DNA from 3 places in the Bacillus sp. CGMCC 1.16607 genome. Region 3 is predicted to be linked to each of the others. Evidence: riboswitches for the same ligand, from Rfam matches in the RefSeq annotation. Region 3 holds a riboswitch; each other region holds the start of a gene.

Region 1 (5,133 bases), on a different contig from region 3:
TTCGATTGTAGATTGGTTTGATTTCTTTTATTAAGTGACATTCCAGCAAAAAAGCTTCAAATTCTGTATCGGTCAGAATGTAATCAAAATCCTTCAAATGTTTTACTAGCTTTTTTATTTTTGGAGAATGCCCCTTTGAGTCTCGAAAATATGATTGAACTCGTCTTTTAAGATTTTTTGCCTTACCTACATAAATAACTCCGCCGACGGAATCTTTCATTAAATAAACACCAGGGGATGAAGGGAGAGTCTGCACCTTTTCTTGTAAAATCATATCTATTCCTTCCTAACCTAATTTTATTTAAGTCTCTTTTCGCAAAGATTGTTGTTTTAAAACTTTGGAAACGCAAACTGTTGATATAGAGATTGATTGGAACGGAAGGTGCGAGACTCCTGCGGGAGCAGCGGGACAGGTGAGACCCCGCAGGAGCGTACACTCCGAGGAGGCTCACCGCCCGCCCCGCGGAAAGCGAGCAACCTGCAGTGGAAATCAACCATTCTACTTGTTCAAGAAAAACAAAATTTATGAAAAGTGCCTTATTTAAAAACTAGGAATCTCGGAGTTTAATTCTAACATTATTATAAAATCAGATTTCCATATGGCAAATGTTTAATTTGTGGTGAGCTTAGAAATATAGTTTATAAGTTGTGGTTAACTCTGAAGGAGTTTTTCGTAATCTAGCTCCAGCGCCTAGCCCCGAAGTATAGGATGTACAAGTGTCGACAATGCGACAGGACGTCGTGCTATTGTCGACCTCGAGATCAAATGGCGCCCCAAAGATGAAGTTAAAGAGCAAACCTCCTCTTTGGGTCGGCATTTGCTTGTCGGGGCTGATCAAGGCGCTTCTGAATTTTTTTCCAAATGAGTTTGTCTTAAGGAATATGGACATAGAGGTGTGAATACAATGGGGAATGTGACTGACAGCCTATGACTTAGGACAAAAAAAGGAAAAGTTGGGAGATCAATGGGGAAGATTACATGGGTAACATCGATGATTTTGACTGCTAGTTTGATAGGATTAGCTGGATGTTCAGAAAAAACAACGAGGGAAAAGGAATTAGAGAAAAAAATAGTTGAATTACAGAAACAAATTGAATTAGAGAAGAAAGAAGCGTTGGATAAAGATAAGGAAAAGCCATTGGAGGAAAAAAACGAAGAAGAGGTCATTTTAGTTGAAGTGGTAGATCCTAACACGAAACAAGTTATCAAAACTATTAATCCGTTAGAGTTAGGATTTGGAACGGATAACGAAAATTATAAAAAGGAAATTGAAGGTTGGGTCAAAACGATTGCAAGAGGAACAGAAACAATCAACGGCTATGACCAAAGAATGATTCCAGACAAATTAGATGAAAATGGTCAGGTGATAAAAGGAAGTCCACGTATCATACTTGAGGAATCGGAGTTAGTGGAAAAGGTGATAAATGCGTCTTTAAAAGGTGGAACGGTTGAATTACCTCTTTATGTTACTGAAAGTGGATATAAGCCCGAAGAGGTTTCTAATTTGGGAGAAGTGGCAATCGCCTCGTTTACGACGTATTTTAATAGTAGTGTAGCGGGAAGAACGAAAAATATCGAGTTATCAGCACATGCGATCAATAATGTCATTGTTGGAGTTGGCGACATTTTTTCCTTCAATACGACAGTTGGTCCTAGTGATGAGGCACATGGGTATCAAAAAGCAATGGAAGCGGTGAATGGGAAATTGGTCGAAGGGATTGGTGGTGGAATTTGCCAAACATCCTCTACATTATTTAATGCTGTAGATAAACTCGGTGTAGCTTATGTAGAAAAACATCACCACTCAGTGAATGTCGGGTATGTGCCAAAAGGAAGAGATGCCACTGTATCCTATGGAGGACTTGATTTTCGATTTCAGAATACGACAGGGGCGCCTTTCTTATTAAAAGCAGTTATTAATAAAGGAGCACTTACTATAGAAGTAAGAACATCGAAAGCAAATCAAAGCCTTATCGTAAATAGATAAATTAGTGAAAAAGGTAGGCAACTTCAATTAAGTAGTGCCTACCTTTTAGTTCATTATTAATGATGATTACGTGTGTAAAGAATGAATAGTAGAACTAACATAATAATGTCTAATCTAGCATTAAAAGCAAATGCCATAAAGCCAGTATGTAGTATTGGAACTTTTGTTAATATAATCGCTGCTATCATAATTGCTATTAACGGAATCGTCGTCTGTTTAACGTGTTTGTTCACTATTAGGAATAAACCGCAAATCATTTCTACCGTAGCTACCCCATACTTCAGATAAAGTGGAAAAGGCAGGCCTAAATTGATAAAGTAGTTTCCTAATTCAACGCTAATTAGCTTCATCAAGCCCGAAATGATAAAAACATAAGCTACTGTATATCGAATTAATTTATAAGTTGACAGAGATGTATTCAAATCCATTCCCCCTTTGTTAAACTATATGTTCAAGAGTGGACAAACTTTCATACTAAATTCATGTAGTTTGTCTATATTATTGCGCCTAATTATTTCCATATTTTGTCGAAGATTGCCTAACCATTAGCCATTGACTATGGTTAGTAAGCACTATATATTTAAGGTAGTGGATATTTATGGATTATGCTGAATAATTAAATAGCGTACGTTTAGAAAAGGCAAACTCATTGAAAAATGAGGACGCAAAACTAAAGGGGCTAAGTCGAATGATAATGCCAGCCAGTTACCGAAAATTCCTGCTTTTTGGTAATAGATGAATCGGTTAACGACTTATCTATTTTTTTTTATTTTTTTCTTGTCATTTGTATTTGTTTTTTAATATAGTAAGTCTGTAGTTTGTGTAAATACCTTTATGGAAGTGTTAAATATGGGAAATAAGGAGATTTTATCGTTAATTAATCATTTGCTTAAAAATATTGGAGTTCAAAAAAATATTCTTTCAAAAGAAACTCTTGAAGAATTTGAAAAACATATTGGAGATAGGGAAGAAAAAGAAATAGTAGATTCCGTCTTACTTCAATTAGAATTAATAAATGATCAGATGGAAAATATGAGCTGGTTGAATAAGCATTATAAAATTTTACATGATTTTGCTCAAATTTGTAGTAAAACATTGGACGAGGATATACTTCTTGAAAAAGCGTATGAAATGGTCTCTCAAGTTATGAACACGGAATCTTTTTTTATTGCTTTTTATAATGAAGCTGAGTCATTGATAGATTTCACGTTTGTTATGGATAAAGGGGAATACTATCCACCAATTATACGTGAATTAGGTGATAATTATACCACCCAGGCGATTTTATCAAGGGAAATTGTCCATCAGAAACAGTTAGCTCAATCAGAAGAATATAATGCTCTATATGGATCAGATGGTATCACTAGATCATGTCTGTTTGTACCTGTCATTATTGATGATCATGTCAGAGGAGTGATTTCTGCTCAAAGCTATTCGGATTTTGCCTATCGAAAAGAGCATGAAGAATTACTGCAAATCATTGGGACTCAGGTGATCAATTCAATCGAAACGGCCAGACTATACAGAAGGATCTTTGTCATGTCTCAAACAGATGAATTAACGGGGTTAAAAAATCACCGAGCTTTCCATGATGATTTATCAAAAATGATTAATGATAATAATCAAGAAATCACCCTTATCATGATAGATTCAGATCATTTAAAAAAGGTAAATGATAATTTCGGTCATGATATCGGCGATAGATATTTAAAGATATTGGCAGATGGAATCAAGAGTGTTTGTGGGGAGAACATTGAGGGTTACCGCTACGCGGGAGATGAGTTTATGATTATCATGAAATCTCCATTAGAAAACGAGATGGAGAATCTTTATGATAATTTGATGGAGTATTACAAACAAAATCCACTTATCATATTAGAACACTCAATCATCGTATCAGTCAGTTCTGGTGTTGCTGTTTTCCCAAATCACGGAAAAACAGTAGATTCATTAAAAAAAGCAGTTGATGATGCTTTATACGTAGCAAAAAAGCAAGGAAGAAATCGATTTATTAGAGCTGAGAAAACGAAGAATTTTTTATATCTATTTAATGATGAGATGTTTTTTATTTAATATAGAATGTCAGGTTATTCATAAGGACTAAAGTCTTTTTGAATAATCTGGCATTTTTTTTTAGGACTTTATTCATACTTTATTCATTTTTTTGTCTCTTTTTAGAAACAATTTACACTTATAATTATTGGCTGTAGAGTGAGATTTTTACATATCCTTGAAATAATGTAATGCTATATAAATTTAATTGGAAGGATGTTTACAAATGAGTATATTTCGAAATCTAAAATTTGGTCAAAAAATAAGTATATTGACCATTTGCTTTTTCCTCTTTCTGGTTATCATTGGTGTGACCTCGATAAATCAACTATCAAATATTAATGCGAGTATCCAAAATTTAAATGATAGAATGCTTGTTCCAATTGTCAAACTTGAGTCAATAAAATCCGAAATTGAGTATATTCGGTCCCAGGCGAATTCCATAATGGATGCTGGTAATGATGATGAGCTGAAAAAAACGATACAAGAGGATATCAATACCCATATATCTTCAGTAAATAATCAGATATTAGAATATAAGGGCAATCAGGATTATGAAAATTTTCAAGTGAGTCTTAAGGAATTTTTCACTGCCTTTGATACTTTTATTGAGAAAAATGGGACAGGCAAAATTCAAGGAATGCCTGCAAATGATCAAGAGGTTGGCGGCAGCATGGTTCCCAGTGGTCCTCCTGAGGGTTTGGTTAATTTAGATAAAACGAGAAAAGGGGCTATCTCTGCTTTAGATAAAATTATTGATAAACATATTAATGACGCAAAGAATACATATCAAGACAGTAAAGCTGCATATCGCATAACAATGATCGTGATCATCTCTCTTTTAATAATAGGGGCGATAAGTACTTTTATTTTGTCTATTATTATTTCAAGATCCATCGTTATACCAACGAAAAAGGTCTCTACTAAATTAAAGGAAATATCTGAAAGTAATGGCGATCTGACAAAACGGATTGGTTATGATAGTAAGGATGAGATTGGGGAGCTGAGTCAATGTTTTGACTTATTTGTAGACAAGCTCCAATCCATCATAAAGGAAGTAGCTAGTTCGTCGGAAACCATTTCAACTTCAAGT
Region 2 (5,133 bases), on a different contig from region 3:
TATCACAACCATTAGACAATGGCTCTTATACAGTAAAATGGAGAATAGCAGGGGAAGACGGACATGCGATAGAAGGTATTATTCCATTTATAGTACAAAAAGAATCAAACAATGTTGAAACGCAAAATCCACCTACTAATGATGAATCAGCTGAACAGCAAGATGATAAGACTACCGATTCACAAAATAATAGCGGTCAAAATAAATCAAACAACATGGTGGGAACCATTAGCATAGTAGTTTTTGTTTTGATCTTCATTGTGGGTATCCGATCGCTTTTTAGAAGGAAGAGTTAATATGAATTTCTTAATACCTATTGCAGAACTCGGTAATTACCTTATGTTTTCATTTTTAGTAGGACACGTAGCCTTACAATTCGTATCACAAGAGAATAAACCTAAAATCTATCTACCCAAACCTGCTTTACTCCTGTCCACACTTGGCGTTATTATATTTTCTCTTGGACCTGTGATACAGGTGATATTTTATTTTAAAGATAGTGTAGGGTTAAATTTAGCGACACATTCTGTTCTTACCGATTTTCAAGTAGGACGAGCTTGGATATTTATCGGTTTTATGGCAACCTTTTTGTGGATGACCCTTTATGTTGAAGGATCTAAATATTTACAAGCATTATTGTTATTTCTTATGATTTTAGCTATAGGATACTCTAGCCATGTGGCATCATTGTCCTTTTTAACTGGAACAATTACTCATACAATTCATTTTCTAGTAGTTACATTATGGACGGGGATATTAATCCATGTGGCCTGGTTTGCAAAAGAGCAGCCCCTCTGGTCTAAGTTTCTAAAATGGTTTACCCCATTAGCAAGTATATGCTTAATCGTTATCTTAGTTAGTGGACTATTCCTAATGTTTTTTGTGGTGGAACCGGAGGATTATGTTAAAGCATGGGTACTACCTTATGGGCAGATGTTACTTTTAAAACACATTTCTATTATACCTGTTTTAGTTTTTGCTTTTATAAATGGAGTTTTAGCCAAAAGGTCTTTATCAAATTTATCTTTTAATCCTCTTCCTTGGATTAAGACCGAGAGTATTTTCATATTTCTTATTTTTTATGTAACTGGTATTTTGGGGACTTTATCACCTCCACATGAGGTGGAATTTACCATTAAATCAGAAGGTGCTTCTAAATTGGTAGAGTGGTTAATAGGAAAGGATATCTCGTCTATTCTTCATTTGACAATCAACCCTTCTTTCCATTCGATCATTCTGATTACCCTTTCTATCCTATTTTTGCTTTTGATTTTGGCTAGTTTTAAAAAAGTTAAGCCAATACTAGCGGTCTTATTTGGAATTAGCTATATATTAGCTTTCTATCTGGGGTTAATGAATACTTTAAATATTTAAATTGCCTGAATAGACTAAAATGAGCTGCCATAGAAATGGCGGCTCATTTTTTCGGGGAGGGAATCCTGTTGCAGTAGCTACTTGTGATTACGACGCATGGACTCGGAATTTACAGGTTGATCATTTGGATTATTTTTGAAACCTCTGTATAGGGAGCTATGTCTAAATAATGGCAAGTGAGGGAGCGTATCATTAAAGAAACTTCTATTGTAATTAATGGAAGAGTATAATTTGAAAATGTAGTGTTTGAGCAAGTGGTAACAGGAAGATTGGATGTATTTTTACATTGGAGAGGAATAAAATTATGGAGAAAATCTTGATGAGCGACACTAGAATAAATAATATGATGGTTGATCCTAATTACAATGAACCGTTTGTAAATCTTGCTATCTTTGACCCTAGTATTAAAATAGACCCAACTCTTGAACAGAGGAGTCGTTATTTTTCTTGTGTTCGCTTATCGATTGCAACTAAGCTTTCCTTAGCAAAAAAGTTACTTCCGGAAGGTCTGTCTTTTCTCCTTAAAGAGGGATACAGGCCTTTACATGTTCAAGAAATGGCTATTGAAAATTCAATGAATCGAATTAAAGAGACTTCCAACATACAGGAAATAAACGCTATAAGGGCTGAAGCCTCAAAATATGTGGCTCCACCCGAAGTGGCACCTCACCCAACGGGGGCTGCCGTGGATATAACCCTTATAGATTCTTATGGGAGAGAACTTGATCTTGGTACACCATTTGATGCTATTCCTCATGAAACAGATTATGCGACCTATTTTGACGCTGAAAATATAAGTTTAGAAGCAAAGAAGAATAGAAAGATACTTGCAGAAGCCTTGGTAGCGGTTGGTTTTGTTAATTATTTTACGGAATGGTGGCATTGGTCATATGGTGATAAGTATTGGGCAGTAATGACTGATGCTAAAAACGCGCTTTACTTACCTGTATCAGAGAATGAACTAAAGAAATTATTAAAGAAGTAGACTATACATACTTATGATTCATTTTAAAAGGAGACTTCTGGAACAATAAGAAATGATAATCTAAAAAAATACACAAAAATAATCGAAAGGTTAAGTGAGAGGTTTATATGACATTAAATGCTTTTTATTTGGGATAGTATCTATTGTTCTAACATTAATTGTGACCGGTGAAAGTGAATTGATTATTACCAATTTTCTCCTGGGCTTAATAGCAGGAGAGCTAACGAGTAAAGGAAAAAGAAAAAAATAAAATGATCTGCATAGCGTTGAAGCTAACTAGATAGGCGGTGTAATTATTTGGAAGAGCTAGTAACGGAAATAATACAAACTATTTCAGGAATGGCTGACAAAGAAAAGCGTTTTATAGTAGGGATTGATGGATTAAGCCGATCAGGAAAAACTACATTAGTAAATCATATTAGAAAGATGGAAGAGCAAGAGGGTAAATTAACTGTATTGGTGTTTCATCTAGATGATTATATTGTTGAACAAAATAAAAGATACAATACATCCTATGAAGAATGGTATGAGTACTACTACTTACAATGGGATATTAACAGCTTAAAAGAATCCCTTTTTCAAAAATTAAAAGTTTCAGAACAGGTAACTCTCCAACTTTATGAAGCATCGCATGATACTCATAGTACCCACACTATCAGTTTACCAGAAAATTGCCTAATTATTGTTGAGGGTGTATTTCTTCAGAGAAAGGAATGGAGAGATTATTTTGATTTTGTCATTTACTTGGATTGTCCAAGGGAGATTAGATTTAAACGAGAAAGTGAAAATACCCAAAAAAATATTGAAAAGTTTCAAAATAGATACTGGAAAGCAGAAGACTTTTACCTAGATACTGTTTTTCCAAAGGCACAAGCTAATATGGTTTTAAAATCTTAATAGCTTTATCTAAAATGTGTTAGTCCTTTTGTCTGTAAATTAAGAAAATATTTCTAATTCGACAAAAAAATGTAATTAATTTATAATGCAATAGTAATATATTAGTGTGAGATTAGAACTATTTAAAAAAATTGAAAAAGGCAAACTTATCGAAAGGTAAGGACGCAAAGCTACGAGTCTAAAATCCTCTTGGATAATGATAGTCGGGTTGCCAAGTATAATAACAATCGATTATCTGGCTATCCTTATCTACATAGGGGATAGCTTTTATTTTTTAAAATTCCCAGAAAAACCGTGCAAGGTCGACAATGAAGTATAGCAGACTATAGGAAAAAAGGAGATCAGAGATGATAGTTGTAGATAAAAAGAAATATAAAATGGCCATTAATGAATCTGCGAAGGAAGTACATGTACAGGTGCATGGATTAATGAGAGCTGAGGATGCAGAAGGTTATATGATAGATTTACAGGAAACAATTAATAAAGTATCAAGAAAAGATTATACGTTTGTTGTCGATGCGACTCACCAAACACCAGTCCCGTCGAAAGTAGTACCGCAATTAGAGCAAACGATGCAATTTTATTCTAGCTTAGGTTTCAAGGATATCCTTGCAGTAAAACCTTCATCTAAAATTGCTCAAGTGCAAGTTAGAAATGCACTTGAAAGAATTGATTTCCCAGGTACATTTGTCGATCGTGTCCCTCATTCGATATAACGCTAGGTCCCAAAACATTAAAAGGGGCTTTTATTTTGAAATTTGAAAGGAAGTTCAATAAGTGCAAACAACACTAGAATTGTATACATATGAAATTATAACGAAGGAACAAACAGCTTTAATTCAGGAAGCAGCTGAGTGTCTAGCTCGTTCATTTGTTGGAATGGATGTTTCAGGAAAATGGGTTCAGGAACCGATGGTAGGTCAATTAAACATAGGTTATGAAGATTTCTATAAGTTTACCAAGGATTATTTAGAATCTACAGTAGAGCAGGGATATTGCGCAGTCGCTCAGGACTGTAATAAAAAAGTTGTTGGTGTTCTTGCTGGAGATACAAATGCACCAGAGATTATCGGAGAAGATATATTTGAAGGTTCTTTTTATGATATGAATGTCATTCTGCGTGTACTGGAGGATGTGGATAAACGTTTCATGGAAGATTATAAAAAACGAAACGGAAAAGACATCCAAGATGGAGAGTTATTACACTTATTCATGATAGGAGTAATAGCTGAACATGGCCGTCACGAAATTATTCAGCAATTAGGAAATAGATTGATAACAAAGGCATCCTCACAAGGGTTGAAGGCTGTTTTAGGTGAAGCGACAAACCCGAAGTCGATACGAGTAATGGAAAAATATCATAATATGAAAAAATATAAAGACTTAGAAGGAAATGATATTGTTCATAAATATCAGGATAATAGTAAGTTGAATGGTATTCCTGCAAATGTAGCGGATGGAACATATATCCTTTTAAAGGAACTTTAAAATATTCATAATGAAGTCATTTTCAATAATTAATAGGAGTTAGGGGATTTATTTATCATGGAAGCTATTATGCTAGGTATAATTGTTATTTTAATAGGAGTTTCGGTGTATTTTGCTTACCGATATTTTTCGCTAAAACATCATCCTCATATTAATAAAGAAATACTAAATGGAATGAAAGAAATATCAGCAGGTAATATCATAAACAAAGTTGATGAAAGAAGTTCTGATTACGCTATATTTAATCAAATGGTTGAGTTTTTCAGCAGTATAAGGGAGAAGTTTTTTTCATTTTCAAAAGATGTGCATGAAAAAGGAGAAAATCTCGCAGAAATCGGTGAATATGCTTCTGAGAAAGCGGATATTGTTAGAGCGGCAATTGATGAGGT
Region 3 (5,133 bases):
TTTGTTGGATCTACAAATAAAGAATCCACTAGCTTCTTGGCACCTTTCAATTGAACCGCGGAAAAACGACTTTTTAATGCTTTTGCCTCTTCTGTCTCCCCTTCGAATACTTCCTTTTTGATCATCCCACCTAATGCAAAATAGGCTTGTATCTGAAATTCCTCCAGTAATGCATTGTCTAGCACATCAAAATCTGGATTGCTATCATCCAACATAAATTCAACTACACTTAACAATACTTTTGCTTGATTCAATTCACTTAATTTTTTTAGCTCTACTTGAACTGCTGGGAAGTACCCATCAAGTTCTTCCTTTAATTTATTTAGCTCTTCCGCAGCCGTCTCCCCTTCCTTTTCAACTGCCATCAGCATCATAGAAGCAAACGATCCCTTAATATAGGCTGATTGAATTTTTTCTATCGAACTTAAATCCGCTATAGCATTTTTCACTTCTGCGAATCTTAATTTAGTAAGTTCAAGTAAAGTAGCGATCTGGTCATTAGCTGTGACGATTTGATAGACATTAGAGGTACTTGATTTTTTCCCACTTCTATCTACTGCATAAACTGTATAATAGTAAGTTTCCCCTGGCGTGACGGTAGTATCTGTTGCTGTTAATAAAGATTTATCAACAGGACCAGCTACTTTTACAGCATCTGTCATTCCATTTGGGTTGGTGGTACGATATACCTCATAAAATGCTACAGTAGATGTTGAACTAGCACTCCATGTAATCGTATTTTTAACTCCACCTAATTTAACTGTGTCTGTATCTGAGCTAATTACAGTCACATTTGCAACTGCAGGTGGAACCGGTCTATCAACTGGTGGTGTTATATCATGGTCACCTGATCCACCACCAGTACTTGGAGCTGGTGTTGGTGCCGGTGACGTTGGTCTTGCATCAGGGTTTGCTTGACCAGCGATTTGGTTGATATTTTGTTTGATTAGGTCAAAGTTTTTGATAATGTCATTTGCTTTTGTACCTTCTGGCAAAATAATATTTCCAACTCTCGCTCCTGAATTGATGGTTAAGTTAGCTTCTTTATTTTGAGCGATTAATTGTTGAATTGTACCAGTTGTATTTAAGACGATAGAAGCCTTACCAGCGAGTTCCACATTACCGATCGTTGCGGAACCATTAAATATTATTGGATTAATATTCTGGATAGTTAATGATAAGACATTGGCATTTAATTCCACATATTCTGCACCTGATCCTACTTTGATTGATGGAATGACAATCCCTTGGTCAGCTGCAATAGTCGCATTAGCATATATGCTCAATTCTGATACATTCGTTGTCCCTCTCGCCTCAACTCTCACACTATCTTTATTAACGTCCAATTTTCCTATATATGAGTTACTTAATAAAATATTTGCGAAAAAAGTCGTTGCCACTTTAAAAGCATTCATAGATCCTTTCGCTTTTAAAGTTTGATAGAATTTATCACTTGCTGCCGTTACCAGAGTTTCACCAGCGATTGTTGTTTTGCCTGAAACTGTTAGTTTGTCAGCAGCAAAGCTATTTGTTACTTCTTTTCCAATTACAAAATCGCCTTTGACTGTCAAATTTTTCACAGAAACGTTATCCGCAGAAACCTTCACATTTCCTTCGATCACACCATTTTTCCCATCAAAAACGAAAGCGCTATTTGCTGTTCCACCTGTTTTAATCTCTAAATCTATCACACTCTTAATGGCGCCATTCTCTGAAGTAAACTTTACAACGGCATTTTTTAAAACTGCTTCATTTGTTCCATTAAATATCGTTTTCGTCGCATCTGTTAATGTATATGTAGTTCCACTTAACGTCACAGTACCATCAGTAATTTTCTCAACAGTAGATTCTTTCGACACATTCTTCAAAACAGTACTTTCTGCACGATAAACAAATGCTGCCATTTGACCTCTTGTGACAACTTGGTCTGGTGCAAAAGTAGTAGGCGTTATCCCATCTGTAACTCCATTTACTACTAGTGTATTTACAAAACTAGCAAACCATTTATTTTTAGGTATATCTGTGAAAGCTGTTTTCGCCGGTGATGCTTTTAAGTTAAAAGCAAGCGTGAGCATTTTGGATAGTTCAGCTCTTGTTACTGTTTTATCAGGTTTAAATGTCTTTTGATCAAAACCGCTAATGATGCCTTTTTCTACTAGTGCCGCAACAGCTGGGTAGTACCATTTTCCTTCTGGCACATCATTAAATCCTATGTCTTTAATATTGGTACTGTTTAATCCTAGTGCCTTAGCTAGAATAGAAGCTGCTTCTGAACGTGTAAGATCTTTATCTGGTCTATATGTTCCATCATTAAAACCACCGATTACCCCACGTTCTGATAAACTCAATACTGCATCATAATAGTACTTTTCACTGCTTAAATCGCTAAACTCTTTGCCTGCTGCTTTAGCAGAAAGAACATTACTTGGTAAGATTGGCGCTACAATACTTGCCATAACTGCCGTTGAAGATGATACAACCAGAAACTTTTGGTAAGACCTTTTCAATATTTAAAACTCCTTTCTAATTCCTCTTTCAATTTAAAATCACACAATAAAAACCCCAATCATAATAGTCGATTGGGGCGGTTGCACCACTGACTCGATACATTCCTGGTGCCCAATTATAGAATGTATTTCATTGTCTCCCTGAATTTTGTATAAACACTATATTTACAGTGTTAACTTTAGCAAAATTTGTCTAATATTGAAAGATTTTTTCTTGAATGTTAAATAATTGATGAGGACTAGAAGTTTATTAGACGAACAAAAAGGAAAGTTTTTCACCATGATGAATACTCTCCTTTTTGTTATAATAAAGGATTTTTTTAAAAAGCTAAGAGTGGCAGTGAATTTTATCTAACTAAAGTACCATTTCCATATTCCTGGATGGTGCCTGGCGCCTTAATTGTTAATTAGTACGGCAACCGTGTCGTTTTCTCTATCTTAAAAGACATCGACATTTTTTGCCTGGGAAGGTACTATTATCCTTATCTATTAAAAACAAGGAGAAGATTACATGAAAAAGAAGATTACTATATTAACCTTAGTTTTAACTTTGTTAATTTCGGTACCAAGCTTCAATGTTTTAGCAGTTTCTAAATCTCCATCAATTGAACAGCTTCAAAGGCAAATAGCATCACTAACTAAGCAAATAAAGAATTTAACAAGCAATATTGCGACAAAGAATAAAGAAAATAAAGAACTTAAAGCCAATTTAGACAAAGTAACTGAGGAATTAAATAAAAGTAAAGATGAGAATATCAGCCTGAAACAGCAACTAGAAGAGAAAATCAATGAAATAAACGAGAAAAACAAGAAAATAGAAGAACTCATAAAAAAAGCAGATCAATTAAGTAAAGCACAAATTATCTATACCGATTCAAATAGAAATATTGTTTCAAAGGACACAACAGGTGCTATAAAGTGGTATAAATTTCAAACAACGATGACAACCATCTTTCTTACTGAAAGTGCCTATCAAGAAGTTGGCTATATACTTGATTTAGCAGATGAAGTAATAACCGATGTCGGCAGTTACTTTGGAGCAACAAAGTTACCACAAGGAGTAACTGCGTATATTTGGCAAAACGAGAAGGTTGCTCAAACGTCTTATGGAGAATATGTCGCTAGAGACAAAAGAGTACTTATCGATGTAAGTAAGTTTGCTCCGTATAATAATTCTAATGAAGAAAATTTTATTGGGGTTTTTGTGCATGAATTCGCACACGCCTTTCAAGATACTTACCAAAACTTTAATTCGATTAGAGACAAATTCAAATCAAATATGATGTGGATAAATGAAGGTGTTGCAAGCTATGTCGATGGTCAACACATTGATTATAGTAAGTATCATTTACCCAAAAATCAATTAACGATGAGGTATAAGTATAATAAGGACGTATACAAAGAAAGAGTTCTTGGATCAATGTCATATTTCGGAAAAGACATTAATGATTTAAAGGAACTGCTAGATGATTCTTTTTTTAAAGTAGATGCACCAAGTGAATCAATGATATATTATATTGAGGAAAAATACAGCCATAAAAAGTTTTTTGATTTCATTGAAGGCTTAAGAACTCAAAGTATAAATGATTCAATGGTTAAAAACTTCGGAGTCACAGAAGCCCAGTTTATTCAAGATTGGCGACAATACTACGGACTATAACCTTAAGATGAATAGCCCATCAGTTCTGATGGGCTTTCTTATAAATCGCACTCAGGCGTTAATTAGTTAATTTTTAGTTCTTAAGGATGATTTGACTTGATTGTTTTTCTGTTCGGTAAAAAAGAGAGCTTAAGGGGCTGTTGACAAAGTAGGAATAGAGTTCATCTCTATTCTTACTTTGTTTTTTTTATTCATTTTTTACGTCTTGGTCTCCTGTTTTATGTAAGCCCGTATTCAAACAACGCATATAAACTCACGGCGCCTCCTGGTACGATACTAGTATCAAATTTTAGGAGGTGCTTTTCCTTATGCCGCAAGAAAAATTAACAATTGTCCCCGTTTCTCTACATTCAGAAAACAAGTACACATTCCCTTTGACATCTCCGATATCCCATTCCTCTGGCTGCTGCACGATCAAAACAGCAAATGCTGAGGTCTCCTTTTATAACGGTATAGAGGGGCAGATCATCCAAACGATCATGAGGGAGTTGAAGCATTGGTGAAACATGATTATACGGATGTGAAAAATATCTTTATCATTTGTGGAAAGACGGATATGCGAAAGGGCATTGACGGATTGGCTACTCTGGTCCAGGATTCTCTTGAATTAGATCCTTATGGCGATTCTATATTCTTGTTTGCCGGATGGAAAAAAGATCGTTATAAGTGTTTGTATTTCGACGGAGATGGCTTCGCCATGCTTTATAAGCGTTTGGATAATGGGAAGCTTCAATGGCCAAAAGATGAACAGGCGGTACGTAATCTTTCTCAACAGGAACTTCGGTGGCTACTCGAGGGGCTATCGATCCAGCAGCCAAAGGCCATTCAACCTTCATCAAAAGGTGTGTTCTAATTACATAAAACTATTAATCTTATGTTTATTACCCTGTTCAAACTCGTTATAATTAGAAGGACGAAACCGAACGAAAAGTGGTGAATGATGTGGCAAACGCTTCTTCTAAGACT

What was found. A riboswitch is a leader RNA that binds a small molecule or an ion and turns the genes downstream of it on or off. The one in region 3 is predicted to bind cyclic di-GMP.
Region 1: it holds a riboswitch for cyclic di-GMP, as region 3 does, so the genes downstream of both, ACFSO7_RS13400 (sensor domain-containing diguanylate cyclase) here and ACFSO7_RS02580 (S-layer homology domain-containing protein) in region 3, are expected to answer to the same signal.
Region 2: it holds a riboswitch for cyclic di-GMP, as region 3 does, so the genes downstream of both, ACFSO7_RS01010 (hypothetical protein) here and ACFSO7_RS02580 (S-layer homology domain-containing protein) in region 3, are expected to answer to the same signal.

Annotation. Positions count from the first base shown of each region.
Region 1 is NZ_JBHUJX010000019.1:207,181-212,313, reverse strand. Features, by position in the region: gene ACFSO7_RS13415 (GIY-YIG nuclease family protein) at 1-274, opposite strand, end outside; gene ACFSO7_RS13410 (VanW family protein) at 966-1,988, shown strand; gene ACFSO7_RS13405 (DoxX family protein) at 2,045-2,410, opposite strand; cyclic di-GMP riboswitch class I at 2,618-2,701, shown strand; gene ACFSO7_RS13400 (sensor domain-containing diguanylate cyclase) at 2,838-4,061, shown strand; partial or broken gene ACFSO7_RS13395 (MCP four helix bundle domain-containing protein) at 4,267-5,070, shown strand.
Region 2 is NZ_JBHUJX010000004.1:34,021-39,153, reverse strand. Features, by position in the region: gene ACFSO7_RS01030 (copper resistance CopC family protein) at 1-296, shown strand, start outside; gene ACFSO7_RS01025 (copper resistance D family protein) at 298-1,374, shown strand; gene ACFSO7_RS01020 (M15 family metallopeptidase) at 1,679-2,359, shown strand; gene ACFSO7_RS01015 (kinase) at 2,657-3,256, shown strand; cyclic di-GMP riboswitch class I at 3,386-3,472, shown strand; gene ACFSO7_RS01010 (hypothetical protein) at 3,604-3,972, shown strand; gene ACFSO7_RS01005 (hypothetical protein) at 4,034-4,744, shown strand; gene ACFSO7_RS01000 (methyl-accepting chemotaxis protein) at 4,802-5,133, shown strand, end outside.
Region 3 is NZ_JBHUJX010000007.1:283,648-288,780, forward strand. Features, by position in the region: gene ACFSO7_RS02580 (S-layer homology domain-containing protein) at 1-2,507, opposite strand, end outside; cyclic di-GMP riboswitch class II at 2,576-2,657, opposite strand; gene ACFSO7_RS02585 (hypothetical protein) at 3,019-4,167, shown strand; gene ACFSO7_RS02590 (hypothetical protein) at 4,476-4,670, shown strand; gene tnpB (IS66 family insertion sequence element accessory protein TnpB) at 4,667-5,020, shown strand; partial or broken gene tnpC (IS66 family transposase) at 5,110-5,133, shown strand, end outside.